Regions from separate parts of the Thalassospira sp. UBA4513 genome, predicted to be linked through region 2. Evidence: predicted binding sites of a transcription regulator. Region 2 holds the regulator's gene; the other holds the start of a gene.
What was found. The regulator PhoB, encoded in region 2, activates phosphate uptake and scavenging genes when phosphate is short. The targets are predictions, from matches to a motif close to TNTCATAAAACTGTCA.
Positions count from the first base shown of each region.

Region 1: phnC (phosphonate ABC transporter ATP-binding protein) is a predicted target of PhoB. The motif match lies at 3,968-3,983, and genes of this name have one in related genera.

Region 1 is NZ_DGMR01000035.1:27,273-36,407, forward strand. It holds gene B2T33_RS14165 (universal stress protein) at 1-197, shown strand, start outside; gene B2T33_RS14170 (BCCT family transporter) at 262-1,932, shown strand; gene B2T33_RS14175 (META domain-containing protein) at 2,067-2,525, opposite strand; gene B2T33_RS14180 (Ldh family oxidoreductase) at 2,759-3,754, shown strand; gene phnC (phosphonate ABC transporter ATP-binding protein) at 4,059-4,904, shown strand; gene phnD (phosphonate ABC transporter substrate-binding protein) at 4,975-5,991, shown strand; gene phnE (phosphonate ABC transporter, permease protein PhnE) at 6,060-6,872, shown strand; gene B2T33_RS14200 (chloramphenicol acetyltransferase) at 6,875-7,522, shown strand; gene B2T33_RS14205 (DUF1045 domain-containing protein) at 7,618-8,319, shown strand; gene phnN (phosphonate metabolism protein/1,5-bisphosphokinase (PRPP-forming) PhnN) at 8,368-8,928, opposite strand; gene B2T33_RS14215 (alpha-D-ribose 1-methylphosphonate 5-triphosphate diphosphatase) at 8,970-9,135, opposite strand, start outside.
Region 2 is NZ_DGMR01000039.1:383,245-392,379, reverse strand. It holds gene uvrC (excinuclease ABC subunit UvrC) at 1-1,438, opposite strand, end outside; gene folB (dihydroneopterin aldolase) at 1,916-2,356, opposite strand; gene B2T33_RS18645 (SDR family oxidoreductase) at 2,457-3,227, opposite strand; gene B2T33_RS18640 (calcium/sodium antiporter) at 3,294-4,256, opposite strand; gene B2T33_RS18635 (cation:proton antiporter) at 4,523-6,271, shown strand; gene phoB (phosphate regulon transcriptional regulator PhoB) at 6,352-7,050, opposite strand; gene phoU (phosphate signaling complex protein PhoU) at 7,068-7,790, opposite strand; gene pstB (phosphate ABC transporter ATP-binding protein PstB) at 7,813-8,616, opposite strand; gene pstA (phosphate ABC transporter permease PstA) at 8,618-9,135, opposite strand, start outside.

The DNA.
Region 1 (9,135 bases), on a different contig from region 2:
GCACCAAGGCGGTCGCGCATATTTCGCATGATCCGGCAGTGGATCTCAGCAAGGAACTTGTCGCCAAGGCCGACGAGCTTGGTGCCGACGTCATCGTCATGGCATCGCACGTGCCCGGTATTGCGGACCACATTTTTGCGTCTCATGGCGGATATGTCGCGTCACACTCGGATCTTTCTGTATTCCTCGTGCGTTAGAGGATGCGGACGAACCTTTACGGCTAGGGGTAGCTGTATATTCATTTAACCTAGGGAGTTTCAAATGGGGTCTGAAGCTGACACGGGCATTGAAAGCCCGGACGGTGCAGCGAACCCGATTGATACAGAATATGAAATCGGGCAAGACAATATCCAAGCAGAGATCGGGCCATTTGGACTGGATGTCCATAACCCGGTCTTTCTGATTTCGGGTCTTGCAATTGTTGCATTCGTCTTTCTCACCCTGGCCTTTCAGGAAAGTGTCGGGCCGATGTTCAACGACCTGCGTGGTTGGCTGACATCATCGCTTGACTGGTTCTTCCTGTCTGCTGCCAACGTATTTGTCGTGTTGTGTCTGTTTCTGATTGTCTCGCCGCTTGGCCGTGTGCGCCTTGGCGGTGCGGATGCAACACCGGATTATTCCTATGCGGGCTGGTTTGCCATGCTGTTTGCTGCAGGCATGGGCATCGGTCTTATGTTCTATGGTGTGTCAGAACCGATTTCGCACTTCACATCCTCGATGGGTGGAATTGCTGTCGGTGAAGATGGTCTTCGCACCGACTGGGCGCCGCTTGGTGCGGCCGCCGGTGATGCCGATGCTGCATTTGATCTTGGCATGGCTGCAACCATCTTCCACTGGGGTCTTCACCCATGGGCGATCTATGCCACTGTCGCACTGGCACTGGCACTGTTTTCCTTTAACAAGGGCCTGCCGCTGACCATTCGTTCGATCTTCTATCCGATCTTTGGCGAACGTGTGTGGGGCTGGACCGGTCACCTGATTGATATTCTGGCGGTGTTCGCGACCCTGTTTGGTCTTGCAACTTCGCTTGGTTTCGGTGCGGAACAGGCCAATGCCGGGCTTGATTACCTGTTTGGCATTTCGGTTTCCGATACATCGAAGGTTTTCCTGATTGTCGGGATTACCGGTGTTGCACTTATTTCGGTGCTAGCGGGTCTTGATGCCGGGGTGAAGCGTCTGTCGGAAATCAACATGATCCTTGCAGCACTTCTGTTGCTGTTTGTGGTTCTGGTTGGTCCGACGATGGAAATCATCACCGGTTTCTTCTCGAGCCTGCTGTCATATGCGCAATATCTTCCGGCACTTTCAAACCCGGTCGGTCGTGAAGACGCCAACTTCAGTCAGGGCTGGACGTCCTTCTATTGGGCGTGGTGGATTTCCTGGTCACCGTTTGTCGGCATGTTCATTGCGCGTGTTTCGCGTGGTCGTACCGTGCGTGAATTCATCACCTGCGTTCTGATTATTCCGTCGCTGGTGTGTGTTCTGTGGATGACGGCCTTTGGCGGCACCGCGGTGCATATGGTAACCGAAGGCGTTACCGCGATTGCCGAAGCAGGTCTTCCGATTAAACTGTTCACCATGCTTGATCAGCTTCCGCTGCAAGCCATTACATCCTTTATCGGGATCGTTCTGGTGATCGTGTTCTTCGTGACCTCGTCTGACTCTGGCTCGCTTGTGATTGATACCATCACCGCAGGCGGCAAGGTCGATGCACCGGTCCCGCAGCGCGTCTTCTGGTGCACCTTCGAAGGTCTGGTTGCGATTGCATTGCTGCTGGGTGGTGGCCTTGGATCATTGCAGGCGATGGCGGTTTCGACCGGCTTCCCGTTTGCGATTGTCCTTCTGATGGCCTGCTATTCGATTATCCAGGGTCTGCGGACCGAACCCAAGGCCGTCGGTGCCAATTCCGAGGCGACGGTCAGCAAGGACTAGAATATCGACATATGCGTATCTCGCCGCTTGGCGGTAATTATACCTGGTCAAAGGAAAGGGGCGCCAACGGGTGCCCCTTTTTCATTTCGCGCAAGCATGGTGCGTCTGGCGGTATGTTGACGATGCCGATGTGCTTATTGTGCGGCGGCTGTCAGCTCGATAACCGTGTTGCCATCATTGTCCTTAAGAACAAGACGCCCATCAACAACGTCCCAGCTGCTGACCAGGACGAATGCGCCGCTAAAGGCATTTTCGATCTGCATGGCGTTGTCGGCGATACACATCTTTCGTGTCATGGCGAGCTGCGCGACGCCCAGTGACGATCCCGCCTGTTCGTAACTGCCGGAATACTGATTGCAGCCTGCATTGCCCGACACCATGCCATCGCTGGAAAATGTCGCGGTCGCCATGACAGGTGGTGTCGGCGAAAGGGTACTGTTGCCATCAATGACCTGCACCAGTTGCCATTCCTGATCGGTTACACTTGCCCAGTCTGGTGTCATGTTGCCTGTGGATGCGGTGCCGCAGGCCGCAAGTGATGCCAACGCAACCAACGCCAAAGGCAAGACGATCCTGTGTTTAACCTGACGCATATCTGAATTCCTGTAATGCTTGCGCGGCTGCCGCGCGATCCTGTCATTCGCAAATTCTGGTGATGGTATCATATTTTCAAAGTCGTTTGCGCCAAAGGCGCTTCTGGTCGCAACCAAAACAGCTTTGCGCGCAGGGATGGCTTGTGGCTATGTTACGGATCCTGCAGGCGCATGATCCTTGCGCCCGTTTTCCGGTTCCAAAGCCCCACTTTGAAAATCAAGGTTACCTGACGATGAAGATTTCCGTGAAAGATGCCCACGCACTTGTGTGCGAAACTTTGATGCGTTGCAATGTGCGGGCAGACAATGCGGCCTCGATCGCAACGGCACTTGTGACGGCCGAGGCATCCGGACAAGGGGGGCACGGTTTTCGTCGCGTACCGGCCTATAGCGCGCAGGCAAAGGTCGGCAAGGTTGATGGCATGATCAGCCCGATCTTTGAAAAGCCGACACCTGGCGTTTTGCGCATTGATGCGCAGCATGGATTTGCCTATCCGGCACTGGATCTGATGATGGATCACTTGCCCGACATGGCCCGCACCCAGGGTATTGCGATTGCCGCAATCCACAGATCGCATCATGCGGGGGTGATGGGTCTTACGGTCGAACGTCTGGCGGAAAAGGGATTGGCGGCGATGATGTTTGCCAATGCCCCGGCGGCGATGGCGGCATGGGGTGGCCGACGTCCGATGTTTGGCACAAACCCGATTGCCTTTGGCGTGCCGGTCGGGGATGCCGGTGATCCGATCATCATCGACCTTGCCCTGTCAAAGGTTGCGCGCGGCAAGATCATGGCCGCCAAACAAAAGGGTGTCGCCATTCCAGATGACTGGGCGCTTGATGTGGATGGCAATCCGACCACCGATGCGATCAAAGCCATTGATGGCACGATGATCCCGGCCGGTGGGGTCAAGGGCGCGGCACTTGCCATGATGGTGGAACTTCTTGCGGCTGGTCTTACCGGTGCACAGTTCGGTCACCAGTCTTCGTCACTTTTTGATGACAAAGGCGCACCACCTGCGCTTGGACAACTGATCATTGCCATTGATCCCAAGGCAACCGGCGGTGTCGGTGTAATGGATCACCTTGCCTATATTGCCAACGAGATTGCCGCAGAAGAAGGCGTGCGTCTGCCCGGGCGTCGCGGCAAGCAGGCACGCGCACTTGCCGAAGCGGAGGGCCTTGAGATCGAAGACGATGTCATGGAGACCATCAGTCAAATTAAATAAATTTCACGATCGCTCCGTCGGCGGCGGTGTCAAAATCGTTAATGCAGAATGTTTGACTGTTCTGTATTTTTAAGAAATGGCATTCATCAGACAAATACATGCCGGAAATTTTAAAAATGTTACAGAAATAACGTCGGAATTACCGGTGAATACTTCAACGAATTCTTGATGTATAGACAAGTTTAATTGTTGTCGGGGCAATATGCTCTGCGTAATCATCGAACTGTAACATCAGTGTCACCGTAGAGTCGCGGTTTGTGCGTAGCTTCTTCATCCAGCGAAACACATTCAGGCGACTCTTTTGATGCTGGTTGTAGATATCTCTGGACTGAACAAAAGCTTTACCCGTGACAAGCGTGCGCTCAGCGGCGTCAAACTGCAGGTGCGGGAAGGCGAGATGGTGGCGCTGATTGGCGCATCGGGTTCGGGTAAATCCACACTGATCCGTCATATTGCCGGTTTGCTGCGCGGGGATCGCGATGGCGGCAAGATTGTCGTGTTTGGCGAAACCATTCAGGAAAATGGCAAGATTTCACGCGGTGCCCGCAAGGTGCGCTCCGAGATTGGTGTTGTTTTCCAGCAGTTCAATCTAGTTAGCCGTCTTTCGGTTCTGACCAACGTCCTGATGGGGCTTTTGGGCCGTGTGCCGGCATGGCGCGGGTCGCTTGGTCTGTTTACCAAAACCGAAAAGATGCGCGCCATGAGCGCGCTTCACCGTGTTGGCATTGATGCCCATGCGTCGAAAAAGGCGCGGAACCTTTCAGGTGGTCAGCAACAGCGCGCGGCGATTGCGCGCACCATTACCCAGGGTGCCCGACTTATTCTTGCCGACGAGCCGATTGCATCGCTTGATCCGGCATCGTCCCGCAAGGTGATGAACACGCTTGATCGCGTAAACCGCGAAGACAACGTCACCGTCATCGTATCGCTTCATCAGGTTGATTACGCAAAAGACTACTGCAAACGCACCATCGCCATGCGCGATGGTGAAGTCGTTTTTGACGGACCGTCAAGCGAACTGACGCCGCAATTCCTTCAGGAACTTTACGGCGAACATTCTTCCGAACTTTTTGCCGATGGTGCGGCAAAGGCCGCAGAGCCCGTTACACGGCCCATCGCAGAAAAGGACCTGGCTGTCGCAACAAGCTAGCCGGGCCAGTTGTCATGACTGCCTTACCTTCTCGAAACATGTCGAAATCTATTCTGACAGGGGACTTCTTATGAACGTTAAGACAATCGCATCCGCAGCATTTGCGGCCACGATGCTGGCATCCGTCGTTGCCAAGGCCGATGTTGAATTCAAGCCACTCGAACAGGATCCGGAAACCATCGTTTTCGGTATCATTTCGACCGAATCTACTTCCAACCTCAAAGCTCAGTGGCAGCCGCTGATCGATGACATGGAAGAAGCACTTGGCAAAGACGTCGAGGCATTCTTTGCACCGGATTATGCCGGCATCATCGAAGGCATGCGTTTTGGCAAGGTTCACGTTGGCTGGTTTGGTAACAAGTCGGCAATGGAAGCTGTTGACCGCGCCGGTGGCGAAGTCTTCGTTCAGACCTCCAAATCCGATGGTTCGAACGGTTACTACTCCCACATCATCACCCAGGCTGATAACGACAAGGTCAAAACCCTTGAAGACATGCTGAAATGTGATGGTTCGCTGAACTTCGGTATCGGTGATCCGAACTCGACCTCGGGCTTCCTGGTTCCGTCCTATTATGTCTTCGCCAAGAACGGCGTTGACCCGAAGGAATGCTTCAAGACCGTTCGTAACGCCAACCACGAAACCAACCTGATGGCGACTGCCAACAAGCAGGTTGATGTTGCTGCCAACAACTCCGAGCAGCTTGGCCGTACCAAAATGAACAAGCCGGAAATCACGGACAAGGTCAAAGTCATCTGGACCTCGCCGCTGATCCCGTCTGACCCGATGGTTTACCGTAAAGACCTGTCGCGCGAACTGAAATCCGAAATCAAGGCATTCTTTCTTGGTTACGGTCGTTTCGGTGATGTTGAAAGCGCCAAGGAAGTTCTTGCCAACAACTCCGATGGCATGGGTCTTTTCATGGAAAGCTCGAACGCGCAGCTTTACCCGATCCGTCAGCTGGCCCTGTTCAAGGACAAGCTGAAAATCCAGAACACCGAAGAGCTTTCTGCTGAAGAAAAAGCAGAACGTGTTGCCGAGATCGACAAGAAACTTGCTGAACTCGACATCCTGGTTGCCTACCAGTAACCGACTTTTCGACAGGGAGTGCATCAAAGGTGCGCTCCCTGTTTGCTTTTAATTCCGGGATTTGAACGATGAACAGCAGCATTTCTTCGACATCATCTGTCGCAACGGAGCTTCCGCCGCGTGACCTTAAGCGGTCGGCATCAAGCTTCCTGCTTTGGGCGATCATCCTTGGACTTCTGGCCATGTCGTGGGAGGGGGCAGATATGCGCCCGATGGCGCTGTTTGAAAACAGCGGCAACATGGTCGACTTCGCCGAGGGCTTCTTCCCGCCCGACTTCCTGATGTGGAAGATGTATGTCGCAGAAATGTGGATCACCATCCAGATTGCGATCTGGGGCACAGCGCTTTCAATCGTTTGCTCGATCCCGTTTGGCATTCTTTCTTCTGAAAATATCGTCCCTGTCTGGGTCTATCAGCCGGTCCGTCGCCTGATGGATTCCTTCCGCGCGATCAACGAAATGGTCTTTGCCATGTTGTTCGTTGTTGCGGTCGGGCTTGGCCCGTTTGCCGGTGTCCTGGCCCTTTGGATTCACACCACGGGCGTTCTGGCCAAACTATTTTCCGAGGCAGTCGAAGCAATTGATCCCGAACCGGTCGAAGGCATTCGTGCAACGGGGGCCAATGCGCTTCAGGAAGTCATCTTTGGCGTGATCCCGCAGGTCTTGCCGTTGTGGATTTCCTATTCGCTCTATCGTTTCGAGAGCAATGTGCGTTCGGCGACTGTGCTGGGCATTGTCGGGGCCGGTGGTATCGGCATGGTGCTGTGGGAATATATCCGTGGCTTCTATTACGCGGAAACAGCCGCCGTCATGATCATCATCATTATTTCGGTCAGCCTGCTTGATATGGTGTCCCAGCGTCTGCGTAAACTGGTGACCTGATCATGGCTTTCAACATTACGCAGGCCAAACCGGCAATGAAGGCATTGTCGGAACAGCCCACGATTGACCAAACAGCGATTGTCGTTGATTGCGAAATGGGGATCTGGACCGAAGTCGGTGCACGTACCTCGATGCGCGAAACGAAAATGGATGACTATTCCTATGTCGTGAATGACAGCGAAATCATCTATTCCGATATCGGCAAGTTCGTGAACATCGCTGCCCATACCCGGATCAACCCGGGACAGCATCCGATGGATCGGGCGTCGATGCATCATTTCCAGTATCGCTCCGGCGCCTATGAACTGGGCGAAGATGATCCGGCGTTCTTTGACTGGCGTCGCGAAAAACGCGTGCGTCTGGAACATGATGTCTGGATCGGGCACGGCGCGATTGTGCAGGGTGGTGTAACCATCGGCATCGGTTCTGTCGTGGGATCGGGTGCGGTGGTGACCAAGGATGTCCCGCCCTACACGATTGTGACAGGTATTCCGGCAGTCCCCCTGCGCCCCCGGTTCGAGGCAGACATCGTCGATGCGCTTCTGCGTATTCGCTGGTGGGATTGGTCGCATGAAATGCTACGCGAAAGATTGCAGGATTTTCGAACGCTTCCGGTGCGTGACTTTTGCCTGAAATACGATACGGTTTAACCGATCAATATTTCCCAATGATTTGATGGATGCCGAAGGTTAAGCTACTGACCTTTGGCATTTCTTGCCACGTCACCCGTTTCCAGAGTTCACTCATGACCGACCAATATCAACGCTACGCGCTTTATTATGCGCCAGAACCGCAAAGCGCGTTGGGGCAGTTTGGCAATGCCTGGCTGGGGCGTGATCCGGAAACCGGAAACCAGTTGGCCCGTCCAAATGTTGCGGGCTTGACGGAAGCCGAGATTGTGGCGGCAACCACGTCGCCAAGCCGATACGGTTTTCATGGTACTCTGAAACCGCCATTCGCACTGCCAAGCGGCATGGATCGTGGCGGTCTGGAAGCAGCCGTTTCGCGCCTTTGCAAAACGACTGCACCGGTAACGTGCGGGCATCTGGTCTTAAAGGCGATTGGTCGTTTTCTGGCCCTTGTTCCGACCGAACCTGTCGGGGACTTGGCCGATCTTGCGGCAACACTGGTGCGCGAACTCGATGACTTTCGCCAGCCCGAAGACGAAGCGGCAATGAACAAGCGCCGTGCTAGCGGTCTGACGGATCGGCAGGAAGCCTATCTTGTGCGCTGGGGCTATCCCTATGTCATGGAAGAATTCCGCTTCCATCTGACACTGACCAACAAGCTGTCAGACGACCAGATCGATCCCCTCAAAACTGCCCTGTCAGGCTTGGTCGCACCGCTGTGTCAGGACCCATTTACGGTCCGCGAAGTCTGTCTGTTTGGTGATCCGGGGGGTCAGAAGCCGTTCAAACTGCTGAAACGTTTCCCGCTAGCCGGATAAAAATGCTGCGCTTTTAAGGTGCAGCATTTTGGCGTGTTTCAAACTGTCTCAGGCGCGGTTTGCAATCGATTGTGGCATTTCAATTGCGCGGATGAAACGTGCGATGCCGGTTTCAAGATCTGCATCATTATCAACATGAACAACATGATCGCCCTCAACCTGATAGGCGGATGCGCGCGCAAGCCGGCGTGCGATATCAAGGGCATCTTCTCGCCCGCGGGCTTCAAGCCGTTTGCGCAATGCCTCGCTGCTGGCGCGGATGCTGATCACCCGGACGTTGTTTTGCCCGACAAGGGCACAGGCATCGTCAATGACGCTGCGCGATACATTAACGATGACGGTTTTGCCTGCCTCGACCTCGCCAAGAACATGGCGCGGGATGCCGTAGCCCAGATCATGGGCCATCCAGCTCAGAAGGAACGCCCCCTGACGTGCCATTTGCCCGAAATCCTCGGGCCGAACGGGGATGTGTGTCTCCCCAACCGATCCGGCCGGGCGGGTGATGCAGCGCCGTGGAAAGCAGAACTGCTTGTCATCAGCCAGTCTTTCGCGCGCGGCATCGAGAAGGGTGTCCTTGCCAACACCACTTGGACCGACGACAAGGACCAAAAGTCCATATCCTGATCTGCAATTATGTGCAGGCGCCCCGGTCATGACACCCGCACGCCTTCTCGCCAGACACCGCGCACAATCGGGTGGTGCGGTGAATGGTGCACACGGATTAGATCACCACGTTTGCCAACCGCGATCTCCCCGCGATCATCGAGCCCGACCTGGGTCGCCGGATTAAGCGACACGGTGCGAATGGCGCGTGGC
Region 2 (9,135 bases):
GCGTTAAGACTTCGCGCATCATGGCAAAGTCATCGCCGGGGGCGATATCGCCCTTGATGTTGAATTTGCGATAGGCGTTTTTCATGAAGCCTTCGGGCCCGGCGACAATCATGCCGCCGACCATGTTGGTCCCCTGGGTGTGGGAGTTATCGTAAACCTCGATCCGTTCCGGCGTGCTTTCGAGATCAAGCTTGTCAGCAAGGTCTTCGAGCAATTTGCGCTGTGTCGCACTTTCGGCCAGACGGCGTCCCAAGGCATCCTTGGCGTTGGTCAGGGCATGTTCGACCAGTTTGCGTTTGCCGCCGCGCTTGGGCACGAGCAATTCGATCTTGCGGTCGTTATTGATGCCAAGCGCGTTTTCGACCAGTTCCTGGCCTTCGATTTCGTGTGACAGAAATATCTGTTTGGGGGCCGGTTTATCGGCATAGAACTGCCCGACAAAGGCCGAGAGGATTTCCGGGATTTCGGCCGATTGTTCATGGCGCGGGAAATAGGACCGGTTGCCATAGTTCGAGCCCGAGCGGAAGAAGAACACCTGCACACAGCTTTGTCCGCCTTCCTGATGGAGGGCGATGACATCGGCCTCCTCGACGCCTTCGAGGTTGATGTCCTGATGCGAGCGGATCTGGCTGAGCGCGCGGATGCGGTCGCGATACATCGCGGCCTGTTCGAATTCCATCTTTTCAGACGCGTCCATCATGTCAGCTTCGAGTTGCTTGAGGATTTTCTGGCTGCGCCCGGTCAGGAAGTCGCGGCAGATATCAACAAGCTCGTCATATTCCGGTTTGGAAATGCGATCGACACAGGGGGCGGCACAGCGTTTGATTTGATAGAGCAAACAGGGGCGCGAGCGGTTGGAAAACACCCCGTCGGTGCAAGAGCGCAGCAAAAAGGCCCGTTGCAAATGGTTGATGGTGTTATTGACCGCCCAGGCCGAGGCAAACGGGCCAAAGCAACTGCCATCCTTGGCGCGTGCGCCACGATGTTTGACGATGCGCGGATAGTCGTGATCCTCGGTGATCAGGATATAGGGGAAGCTTTTGTCATCGCGCAGCAGGATGTTGTAGCGCGGTTTGAGCTTTTTGATCAGGTTGGATTCAAGAAGGAGCGCCTCGGCCTCGGTATGGGTGGTGATGATTTCCATCCGCACCGTCTGGGCCACCATGCGGGCAATGCGGATCGGCAATTGCATGATGCGGGTATAGGCGACCACGCGTTTCTTGAGGTTCTTGGCCTTGCCGACGTAAAGCACGCGTTCCTTGTCATCGATCATGCGATAGACACCCGCCGAGCCCGGCATGGTTTTCAGCGCATTTTTGATCGCCTCCACCCCGCGTGCTGCCCCGCCGTCGATTTTATCACCATCAAGCGACAAACCGATTTCCCGTTTCGGGGCATCATCCCCGGTCGGGTTTTCGGGGGAAACAGGTGGCTTCATCAAGGCACTCCGAGATCACAAGTCTTTGTTGAGGTTAAAGCGCAGAGCAACAGAGTCTAAAATACATTCAAAGTTGTGACAGCCGTCACTGGCAAACGCGAATTGAAACATAGCTGAAAAGATTAACATCGCAACCGCGCCGAGGGGAATCGCCATGCCAAAAAAGATGTCCACCAAGACTGTGGATAACTATGTGGGTAATCGGGGGGTGACTTCCTGCACCCCTTGAGAGTCTTAACGTTCTATGAAGTGCACAATTATTGAGCAAAACAGTTAAGTTATTGATTTTAAACAATAAAAATACTGTCAACGTGAAATCATTCGGTAATAGAGTCGTAAAAAATGAATATTTTCCTTTGAATCATATTCGCCAGATGCTTGTGAATAAGCGCCACAGCGATTCGCGCCAGAGGAATCACAGAGTCCCTTGGATTGGCCGTCTGGAAAAGTAAATTTTTTCGGGAAATCGCGTATCGATCAGCGCGCGATATTGTGGCGTTCGATTTCCACACCAACCGCAGCTGCGTCTTCAAAAACGTCGAGCTTTTCAACCCTGACGATCACCTTGCGGACCCGCGGATCGGCAAGACACATGTCGGCGAGTTTTTCCCCAAGGGTTTCCACAAGGTTGGTGTGACCATCCTGGCAGATGCGACGCGTGCCGACGACCAGATCCTCGTAGCTTAGCACGGTGGTGATATCATCATTCTGGACACCGTCGCCTTCGAGCACGGCAAGGTCGAGATTGATGCGCACGCGTTGCGGGGCTTCTTTTTCGTGTTCGTAAACACCGATGGAGGTGTGAATGATCATGTCACGCACAAAGACACGGCGCAGGTTGCCTGCACGATCTGCATGGGGCACATCGGCAAATGGCAATGTCGTAATTTTGGCATCCTGTTTAAGGCCTGCGGTCATATTCCGGTCTTCCTTGTGCTGCTTTGTTGCGGGTGCCTTAAAAATCACCACGCAATTCCGGCCCGATGTCTGGCAGCGATTTAACGATCACTGCCGGGCATCATTCGTTGGGCGCATCTTCTTCGCCACTGGGCGCCCAATCGAGGTGCTGCCCGCCGTCAAGCGCTAACATTTGCCCGGTGATGGCCGGCGCGGCAAGGAAAAATCGAACCGCGTCGCAAATCTCTTGCGGGTTTGTCCCTATTTTCAGGGGTGTTTTTTCGCACTGCGCGTCGAAATCTTCCTGTGTTTGTCGGCTACTAGGCAGTGCCGGCCCCGGCCCGATGGCATTGACGCGAATTTTTGGTGCAAGGGCCAGTGCCAGCGTCTGGGTCAGGGTCCAAAGCCCGGCTTTGGACAGGGTATAGGTCATGAAATGCGGGGTCAGGTTCCAGACACGCTGATCAATCAGGTTGAGGATCATACCCTGACAGTTATCTGGCAGATGCTTTGCAAATTGCTGCGAGAGGATAAACGGCGCGCGCAAATTGGTTTCCATATGCAAATCCCAGCTTTCGCGGGTTGCGGTTTGCACATCATCAAATTCAAAGGTCGAGGCGTTATTGATCAGAACCCCGATCGAGCCAAGTTGCCTGGTTGCGTCGGCGACCAATTGATGGGTTGCATCTTCGTTGGTCAGATCGGCCGAAACAACGCAGGCCTTTCGGCCAAGGTCGCGGACCTCGTCGGCGACAGCTTCGGCGTCTTGTTTGGAGCTGTTGCAATGAAGGGCGATGTCATAGCCGTTGCGCGCCAGATCCAGGGTCAATGCACGACCGATGCGTTTTGCCGCACCGGTGATCAGAACGGATTTCGGGAATTGACCTGTCATTGTTGCCTCGATCCTTCGCAAAGTGTGCGGACCGTCATGAGACGGCGCGCGAACTGATTGAACTGTCTATGCTACGACAAGTTGGAAGACATAGACCAGATAGGCAATCACGAATGCAATGCCGGTGATGCGCGAAATCTTACGCATGGCATAGGCAACACCGAGCAAGCCCACGGTTACCGCCAGCATGATCCAGATGTCGGAATTCATGATCTGTTCAGGCACCGGGATCGGTGCGATCAGCGACACACCACCAATGATCACAAGCAGGTTCAGAAGGTTCGAGCCAAACACATTGCCCAGTGCCACATCGGAATGCCCGCGGAAGGCGGCAACCACCGATGCGGCAAGTTCCGGCAGTGACGTGCCAAAGGCAACAAGGGTCAGGCCAATGACGGCTTCGGATACGCCAAACTGACGGGCGACCGAGACCCCGCCTTCAACCAGCCATTCCGCACCAAACATCAGCGCCACAATCCCGACGACAGTCGCGATGATCGGCCTGGTCCAGCCTTTGGGCTTTTCGCCGACTTCGTCGACTTCTTCTTCATGCAGGTGGCTGGCTTCGCTTGGTGAATTTTTGTCGTGCTGATAGGTGAAGTACCAGATGGCCGCCAACACACAAAGCATCACCGCCCCGGCCCAGCGTTCGATCACGCCAAACATGCAAAAGGCAATAAACAGGACCGTGCCCAGCAACATGGTGCCGCCATCACGCACCACGGTGACCCGCGAGGCCGCCACGGGTTTGAGCAAGGCAACGGCACCCAAAATAAGCAGGATATTGGCAATGTTGGAGCCAACAACGTTGCCCATCGCGATATCGGCCGTGCCCTTAAGCGATGCATTGAGCGAGACGACAAATTCCGGTGCTGACGTTCCGGCGGCGACAATCGTCAGACCGACGATCACCTTGGAAACGCCCAGCAAAAGTGCAAGACCAACCGCCCCCCTTACGATGAATTCACCACCTGCTGTCAGCAATACAAGGCCCGCGATGATCTGAAGATAGGGGATAAGCTGTTCCAAAATATCTGCTCGTTTCAAAAGCGATTAAACTGGCCCGGTGTCAGGCCCGCGGAAGATGGCATTTGGCAGCGCGAATGGCAAGTCATCAGGCGGTGACAATCGCCACAGCCCTTAATAGCCCGATTGGGTCGTGAATTTCGCAAATGCCACAAATTTACCCACGACTGGCAGGGTTATTTTCGTTATCGTTGTAATCTCGTTATTTTCAGGCATTTAGGTCCTGATACCCATTGATTATTTGACCGCCTTCCGGAACGAATTTCGCCATGCATCACAGCGTCCTGTTTGAGCTGTTTCTTATTCTGACTGCCGCAATCATTGCGGTGCCGATTGCGCACAAGCTGCGTGCGAATTCGATCATCGGCTTTCTGATTGGCGGGTTCTTTATCGGGCCGTTCGGCTTTGGCCTGATTTCCGAACGCGAAGACATTTCCACCGTTGCCGAACTGGGCGTGGTTTTCCTGCTGTTCATGATCGGGCTGGAGCTTTCGCGGGATCGTTTGCGGGTGATTGGCGGGCGGTTTGCCGGTCTGGGCGTTTTGCAAATTCTGGTGTCGATGGCAGCCCTTCTGGGGCTTCTGGTTGTCATGGAATTCCCGCTGCCGACGGCCCTGGTGATTGCAGGGGCCCTTGCGCTTTCATCGACCGCGATCATCCTCAAACAGCTTTCCGATGACAAGCAGCTTAATACCCGGTTTGGCCGTGCGGCCCTTGCCATTTTGTTATTGCAGGACGTGGCGGTTGGTCCGTTCCTGATCATGGTGCAGGCGGCAGGTGATGCCGGCACGGAAACCAGCCCGTGGATGAGCATCCTGCTTGGTTTCGGGTCGGTCGCGTTGCTGTTACTCGTCGGGCGGTATGTGTTGCCGCGTCTGTTTCGCTATATCGCGTCGCTCAAGAACCCGGAACTGTTTGCCATCGGCACGCTTTTTGTTGTGCTAGCCGCAAGCACATTGACCGAGGTTTCCGGGCTTTCAATGGCGCTGGGTGCGTTTATCGCCGGGGTGATGTTGGCCGAAACCGAATTCCGTCATCAGATCGAAGCCGATATCTCGCCGTTCCGCGGCGTGTTCCTGTCGCTGTTCTTTATGTCGGTGGGCATGTCGGTTGATGCCGACGTTGTTTATAACGAATTTGGCACCATCGTCATGTGGCTGGTGCTGTTGCTGGTGATCAAGACGGCGGTTTTGTTCGTTCTGGCACGCGCGATCCGGTTTGAAACCGGCCTTGCCATCCGGGTAGCCATGAGCTTGGCCGCCGGCGGTGAATTTGCCTTTGTGATGTTTGCCCTGGCCGCGCAAAATGGCGCGGTGCCGCTTGAAATGGCCGCCATGCTGATCCCGGTGGTGGCGATTTCGATGGCGCTGACCCCGACGCTTATCAGCCTTGGTCACAAGATCGAGGAAAAGCTTCATCCCAAGGAAGAAGACCAGCTTGGCAAGATTGCCGAGGAGTCCGAGGGCATCCACCAGCATGTTCTGGTGATCGGAAGCGGCCGTGTTGGCCGGGTTCTGGCCCGGTTGCTCAAGACGCGCAACATTCCGTTCCTGGTGCTTGATAGTGATGCACAGCAGGTTTCACGCGGCCGGGCAGAAGGCCTTCCGGTTTACTTTGCCGACGGGTCCAGACCGGAAACTTTCCGGGCGGCACACACGGATGAGGCAAAAATTGCGGTTGTTGCCATGGGGAACCCGCATGCGACCGAGAAGACGGTCGCCCTTTTGCGCCAGCATTACCCGCATCTGAAGATCTTTGCCCGCGCGCAGGACATCACCCATATCGGGCCGCTGTCGCGCCATGGGGCGGATGCCGCCATCCCGGAAGTTCTCGAAACCGGGTTGCGGTTATCCGATCACGTTTTGGCGGCGTGCGACGTGCCGCAGGAAGATATTGATGCCGAAATCGCCAAATTCCGCCGTGCGGACATGCTGTTGATGAACGAACTGGCGCCGCGCCCGCAGCGCAAACCGTCAGGTTCGGAGAATGCGGACAAACCGGCGAAGAAAAAAAACTGAAGACGTTACGGCCTTAGAACAAAAACCCCCGCGGCACGCTGCAGCGGGGGTTTTTCATTAGATCGCGTATCGAAACCGGCTTAGGCAGCGGTTTCAGAGTCCAGTGCATAGCCCGCCGCACGGACGGTGCGGATGATATCGCGCGTGCCCTTGACGTCATTGAGCGCCTTGCGCAGGCGGCGGATATGCACGTCGACTGTGCGGGTTTCGACATAGATATTCGGGCCCCAAACCGCGTTAAGCAACTGTTCGCGCGAGAAAACCCGCCCCGGATGTTCGAGGAAATAGCGCAGCAGACGGAACTCGGTCGGGCCAAGATGGATCGATTTTCCATTGCGGCTGACCCGGTGGGCGGCGAGATCCATTTCGATGTCGGAATAGATCAACTGCCCTTGTGGTTGCGCCGGACCGGACCGGCGCAAAAGCGCGCGGATACGGGCGAGCAGCTCGCCAATGGCAAACGGCTTGGTGACATAGTCATCAGCCCCGGTATCAAGACCGCGGATGCGGTCGCCTTCTTCGCCACGTGCTGTCACCATGATCACCGGCAAATCGCGGCTTTCAGGCTTGCGGCGGATCTGACGGCAGACCTCGATCCCCGACATCACCGGCAGCATCCAGTCGAGCAAAACCAGATCGACATGGGTTTCAGCCAGAATTTTCAACGCTTCGTCACCGTCACCGGCTTCGACAACCTGCATCCCCTCGCGTTCGAGGTTGTAGCGCAACATGGTTACGATTGCTGCCTCGTCCTCGACGATAAGAACCGTTGGGTCCATCTTCCTATGCTCCCGTGTCAGTCATTCGGTTCGACAACAGCGAAGTTCGCTGCGTCGTTTTTTGGCCGGTCAATCCCCGGCAGGTCTTCGCCCTTGATCCGGTAATAGATCGTTTCGGCGATATTGGTTGCGTGATCACCGATACGTTCGATGTTCTTGGCAATGAACAACAGATGGGTCGATGCGGTAATGTTGCGCGGATCTTCCATCATGTAGGTCAGCAATTCGCGGAACAGCGAATTGTACATATCGTCGACTTCCTGATCGCGTTCCCAGACCCGGTGGGCCTTTTCGGCGTCGCTTTCGATATAGGCATCCAGGACATCCTTGATGATTTCCTGGGCCAGCTTGGCCATGTTCGGGATCGCCTGAACCGGACGGATCGGCGGGATCTGGTTCAGCACCTGCGCGCGTTTGGCGATGTTTTTGGCAAGGTCGCCAATGCGTTCAAGGTCGTTTGACAGCTTAAGGGCCGTCACCACCTGACGCAGGTCATCTGCCATCGGCTGACGCAGGGCCAGAAGACGGACGGCAAAGTCCTGGACTTCCTGTTCGAGCACATCAATGCGCTGATCGGACAGGATGACTTTCTCGGCCAGTTCGGAATCGCGTTTGACGATGGATCTGATCGAGGAAATAAGCTGGCTTTCAGCAAGCCCGCCCATTTGCGAAATGATGTTGTTCAGACGGGTCAGTTCCTCGTCGAACGAACTTACGATATGGGTATGTTCATCAGCCATTTATGCGTACTCCTGGCGTCGCTTAACCGAAGCGGCCGGTAATGTAACCCTTGGTGCGTTCGTCCTTCGGGTTGGTAAAGATCTGATCGGTTTCACCGACTTCAACCAGCTTTCCAAGGTGGAAGAACGCGGTGCGCTGCGACACACGGGCGGCCTGCTGCATGGAGTGGGTCACGATCACGATCGTGTAGTTCGAACGCAACTCGTCTATCAGTTCCTCGACCTTGGCGGTCGCAATCGGATCAAGGGCCGAGCACGGCTCATCCATCAGGATGACTTCCGGGCTGACGGCAACCGCACGCGCAATGCAAAGGCGCTGCTGCTGACCACCGGAAAGACCGGTTGCCGGCGATTGCAGGCGATCTTTGACTTCCTTGAGAAGGCCTGCACGTTCAAGCGAGGTCATGACGATTTCATCAAGTTCGTCACGCGAATTGACCAGACCATGAATACGCGGGCCATAGGCCACGTTGTCATAGATCGATTTCGGGAACGGGTTCGGTTTCTGGAACACCATGCCGATGCGCGCGCGCAGCTGAACCACGTCGATCCGCTTGTCATAGATGTCGCGACCATCCAGGGTAACGTCACCTTTGATCGTCACACCGTCAATGGTGTCATTCATCCGGTTCAGGCAGCGCAGGAAGGTGGATTTACCACAGCCCGACGGACCAATCAGTGCGGTTACCTGCTGTTCGGGGATATCAAGGTTGACCTCATAGAGGGCCTGATTGTCGCTATAGAAAAGATCGAGCTTGCGCGCGGTCATTTTCGGTTTTTCGACCGACGGCTCCGCCGTCATTGCGCTCTGGGATACAGCAGCCATTTTACCACTTCCGTTCAAATTTTTTGCGCAGATACACAGCCAGTCCATTCATCAGGACAAGGAAGGCCAGCAACACCATAATCGCTGCCGAGGTTTTCTCGACAAAGGCACGTTCCGGGCTGTCTGCCCACAGATAGATCTGGACCGGCAGAACCGTTGCCGGGTCAAGCGCCCCGCCCGGGATATCAACAATAAAGGCCACCATCCCGATCATCAGAAGCGGTGCAGTTTCACCAAGCGCCTGTGCCATGCCAATGATCGTGCCGGTCAGAATGCCCGGCATGGCAAGCGGCAACACATGGTGGGTGACGGTCTGAACCGGTGATGCGCCAAGCCCAAGGGCGGCCTGACGGATCGATGGCGGCACCGCCTTGATCGCCGCACGCGATGCGATGATGATCGTCGGCAAAGTCATCAGCGCCAGCGTCAAACCACCGACAACCGGGGCCGAGCGCGGCAAATGCATGACATTGAGATAGACCTCAAGCCCCAGCAGACCAAACACGATGGATGGAACCG